DNA from 2 places in the Halobacillus shinanisalinarum genome. Region 2 is predicted to be linked to the other one. Evidence: riboswitches for the same ligand, from Rfam matches in the RefSeq annotation. Region 2 holds a riboswitch; the other holds the start of a gene.

Region 1 (2,465 bases), 1.5 Mb from region 2:
GTAAAAGAAAGACTTAATGCTCTAAAATTCGCGAAAAAGTAGTTCGTGCTCATTACAAATCAATGGAAGTACGAGGTTAGATAAAGGTAAGCTTATTTATGCATGGATTCTGCTGCATTTACCAGGTCATCGAGTGAATACTTCCCTTCAGCTTGCTTTGTAATAATCATACTTAGCGTAATGGTTGATCCATCATCACTTTTCCACTCAAGTTGTTTCACTCGATTCTCATCATTTTTAATGACCGTTTCTACACCGTTAATATCTATCGCTTTCTCCGTCTCCTCCTTATGCGCTTGCATTTCCGTGTGCCAATGAACAACATGAAGATTCGCCTCATTATTAGAAAACAGAAACTCTGTTCTAAACACCTCACCTGACTTATCTGCTGGGTTCGTCGTTTCATAACTAAAATTTGCATAGGTAGGTTCAAACGGAAGTTGATTAGGTATGGTTAAATTCTGTTGGACGTCTTTTGGAAGCTTCTCCACCTTCTCTTTCACAGCTTTTGGATAGTTCTCCTTCAACTCTTGCAGACTAATATCATAAGAGCAGGCAGAAAGCAGGAAAACCACTAGCAGAATAAGTAGCTTTTTCATCGATACACCCTCCAAACAAAGGAATTCAAGTTATATATTTATATGTACAACCATACAAATCATGCGATTTCAAGAGTTTATTGGCGGCTAAAAGCTATGTTTTCTCTATCGTCTGTGGTATAATTTTTCATGTGAAAAAATCAATAACAAATCTGTTAGTAAAACAGGAGAGGTTCTAGCTACACCCTCTATAAAAAACTAAGGATGGAACTATACCTTGCCTTAGGTATAGTTTTTTAATGTTTTTTTGGGTTAGTTAGATTCTCTTTTCGATTGCTGTCTAGCTACGAGCGTCTCTACCAGTACGCTTTAAGCTTTTCCTTGAAAGGAGAATTTTTTTATGGATAAAAATAAAGCTGTTGTTGTGTTTAGCGGGGGACAGGATAGTACGACCTGTCTGTTCTGGGCTCTTGACAAGTATGATGAAGTTGAGGCTGTCACGTTTGATTACAACCAGCGTCATAATGAAGAAATCGAAGTGGCAAGAGAGATTGCTGCGGATCTTAATGTGAAGCACCATGTACTGGATATGTCGTTATTAAGCCAACTGGCACCAAACGCCTTAACGAGGAATGACATTGAAGTTAAAGATGGCGAGGACGGAGAATTACCTTCCACCTTCGTTCCAGGTCGTAATTTATTATTCCTATCGTTTGCTTCTATTTTGGCAAAACAAGTTGGGGCGAAGCACGTGATTACCGGCGTTTGCGAAACAGACTTTAGCGGCTACCCAGACTGCCGCGATGTTTTTATAAAATCACTAAACGTAACCTTAAACTTGTCCATGGATGATCATTTCGTCGTTCATACCCCTCTCATGTGGCTTGATAAAGCACAAACATGGGAGCTTGCTGATCATTTGGACGCCTTCACCTATGTTCGCGGAAAAACGTTGACGTGTTATAACGGTGTTCGTGGAGATGGCTGTGGAGAGTGCCCAGCTTGTAAACTCAGACAAAACGGGCTCGAGACCTACCTTAATCAGCGGAAAGAGGTGAACCGCTAATGCACCAGTACGGTTTTACCATTGTCGAGAACTTGCAGAAAATTGATGAAGATATTAAACGTCATGAGCTGAAATATCATAACAAGCGTGTTCTCGTCAGCAAAGAGTTTACCTTTGATGCCGCCCATCACTTACATCGTTATGAAGGAAAATGCAAAAATCTTCATGGACACACGTATAAAGTCATTTTCGGCATTAGCGGTTTTGTTGATGAGATTGGCCTGGTCATCGATTTCGGTGATATCAAAAATATTTGGAAAGAACAAATCGAGATCCATCTTGATCACCGCTACTTAAACGATACATTGCCTCACATGAATACAACGGCAGAAAATATGGTCGTGTGGATCTATGAAAAAATGAACAAGGCTTTACAACAAGAACGAGATGATTTGCAGGTTGAATTTGTTCAGCTTTATGAAACACCCACAAGCTACGCTGAAGTAAGACGGGAGTGGATGGACCATGAATAAGTTTCCTGTATTAGAAATTTTCGGTCCTACGATTCAAGGAGAAGGCATGGTTGTAGGGAGAAAAACGATGTTTGTTCGAACAGCAGGGTGCGACTACAGCTGCTCCTGGTGTGATTCTGCCTTCACGTGGGATGGCAGTGCAAAGGAAGAGGTCCATCGCCTAACTGCTGATGAGATTGTACAGCAGCTGCAAGAAACAGGCGGAGACCATTTCGACCATGTTACGATTTCAGGCGGCAACCCTGCCCTGCTCAAAAATCTCCATGAGTTGATCGATTCACTTCATGAATTGGATATTGAAGTTGCGCTGGAAACCCAAGGCAGCCGATGGCAAGACTGGTTTCTTACCATCGATGATTTAACGATTTCACCTAAACCCCCAAGCTC
Region 2 (2,465 bases):
AGCCGTCTCTGCCCCAGCACTTAACAGTTTACGGAATGCTGTCGGTGCTGAATACCATACGGAAACATCCTGATCCGCGATGGTACCATACCAATCATCAGGACTAAATCGTCCTCCGCGAACCACGTTGGTTACTCCGTTCAACCATGGAGCGAATATGCCATAACTCGTTCCTGTCACCCAGCCTGGGTCAGCTGTACACCAATAGACATCATCATCTTTCAGATCAAGAACCCATTTCCCCGTTTGATAATGCTGGAGCATCGCATTATGGACGTGATATACACCTTTAGGCTTTCCGGTGGAGCCTGAGGTGTAATGAAGCAGCATGCCATCTTCTAAATCTAGCCATTCAATTTCAAACTCTTCTGAAGCATTCTTCATTTCTTTTTCAAAACTAATATGTGAACCTGATTCATCTCCACCAACAAGAATAATCTTCTCAAGATGCGGCAGATCATCGACAGGAACTCGATCAATTAGTTCAGGTGTCGTAACTAACATTTTCGCTTCACTATCTTCTAGGCGATCTCGAACAGCCTGCTCCATGAAAGCTTCAAAAAGCGGACCAGCAATGGCGCCTGTTTTCAGAATACCGAGAAATGCCGCGTAAAATTCCGGACTCCTATGCATGAATAGGAAAACCCTGTCACCTTTTTCAATATCATTCTTTTTCAATACATTAGCGAACTGATTACTCTTTTTCTTTAATTCTTCAAAAGTTAATTTTTCTTCTCGATCAGGAGAAGTGTAAATCAGTGCCGCCTGATTTTTTTTTGAAGGATCTTCTGCATGCTTATCAATCGTTTCATAAGCAATATTAACTTTTCCTGTTTTACTCCATGTAAAATTCCCTTTTACTTCATCCCAATTAAAATTTTTGTACGTCTGCTGATAGTTTTGTAAGTTGTGGTTTCCAGATCTTGCCGGTATTTGTTTCATGTCCATAAAAATCACCTCATTAGAATGAATTTTTGCAAACGATTTCCTATTCCCTTTTTAATGAAGCCCTGAAACATTATATAAACAGAGCCTGTGTTTTCTAAAAATTTCGTTAATTACTTCTTATTTTAGATGAAACGATTACATTTTTAAAGTAATATGCTAAAACATTTACAGAATTAGGATGTAATCTTTGTCTTACATTGACAATCACTCCTACCCTATATATAATGATGAAGCATTTCAGAGTAGAAGAGGTTCTTAGCAGCACCCTCTATAAAAAACTAAGGATGAAGCGATAAAATGCCGCCGCTCCCTTAGAGGAGCGGCTTTTTTTGTATAAATTAATAAATTGGAAGAGGTGCATTTCATATGACCGGCCGTAAAGATGAAGATCTAACAGACTTATCATTGTTGGGTAACCAAGGGACTGCTTATTCCTTTGAATACAACAAAGAGGTGTTAGAAACGTTTGATAATCAACACCCGAATCGCGATTATTTTGTTAAATTTAATTGCCCTGAATTTACCACTTTATGCCCAAAAACTGGCCAGCCCGACTTTGCTACCATTTATATTAGCTACATTCCTGATATCAAAATGGTTGAGAGCAAATCTCTTAAACTATATTTATTCAGCTTCAGAAATCATGGAGATTTCCATGAAGATAGCGTCAATACAATTATGAATGATTTAATTGAACTGATGGAACCGCGTTACATTGAGATATGGGGTAAATTCACACCCCGAGGCGGCATATCTATTGATCCTTTCTGCAATCATGGAAAACCTGATACGAAATTTGAGCAAATGGCCACACACCGTTTAATGAATCATGATCTTTACCCTGAAAAAATAGATAACAGATAGAAAGTGTTTCATTCTGAAGTGTAAATACCTAGTGAAAAATAGGTGGAGGAAGCCTGCTTGGATAAGCTTCCTTTTTCTGTATAATAGAGGAACAAAGGAGGGAATCGAATGAGTGAACAAGAAATGCTACCTTTTCGATATCTGCCTGGGGGGGAAAATGCCGAAGAGTTTACCTCTGAACATTCTCTTGCATTTTCACTAAATGACGACTCTCCCTTAGGTAAATTCTATGAAGCGGATGCCCGGGTTCTGTTACTAGGGGTAGATTATGATTCAAATACAAGTTTCCATTTATCGGAATACAGGAGCAGCACGTGTAAAGTAATGACCAGAGGGGCCCCTCTCCTTGTAAACGGGAAACAGCAATGGACTACATATAAGGATATTGAAATGGATGAGGAAAGATTTAATGCAATTGGAAGAGATTATGAAGCTTCCCATTATGTCATAAAAGGGTATGTAGGCCAAGCACAATCCCGGCTGTTTTCTATGGCAAAGTCCGTTGATTTCGCCACACAATGGTTGAAAAGTAAGCAAAAAGAAGTCCCCCAGGAGTGACCTGAGGAACTTCTTTTTGTTATTGCTTATCATTCTTATATTGCATATAGACCACTTGCGTGACAAGAAAATCTTCCATGCCATGTTTGCCATCC

The links. Region 2 has a riboswitch for preQ1 ahead of queF (preQ(1) synthase). Riboswitches for the same ligand answer to the same signal wherever they lie in the genome.
Region 1: linked by a shared signal. The riboswitch ahead of queC (7-cyano-7-deazaguanine synthase QueC) and the one ahead of queF (preQ(1) synthase) in region 2 are both predicted to bind preQ1.

What each region holds. Positions count from the first base shown of each region.
Region 1 covers NZ_CP095074.1:3,920,374-3,922,838, reverse strand. The annotation lists gene MUO14_RS19375 (hypothetical protein) at 1-42, shown strand, start outside; gene MUO14_RS19370 (hypothetical protein) at 93-599, opposite strand; PreQ1 riboswitch class I at 763-807, shown strand; gene queC (7-cyano-7-deazaguanine synthase QueC) at 940-1,605, shown strand; gene queD (6-carboxytetrahydropterin synthase QueD) at 1,605-2,078, shown strand; gene queE (7-carboxy-7-deazaguanine synthase QueE) at 2,071-2,465, shown strand, end outside.
Region 2 covers NZ_CP095074.1:2,422,946-2,425,410, reverse strand. The annotation lists gene acsA (acetate--CoA ligase) at 1-948, opposite strand, end outside; PreQ1 riboswitch class I at 1,191-1,236, shown strand; gene queF (preQ(1) synthase) at 1,315-1,812, shown strand; gene MUO14_RS11920 (AAC(3) family N-acetyltransferase) at 1,921-2,370, shown strand; gene aldA (aldehyde dehydrogenase) at 2,390-2,465, opposite strand, start outside.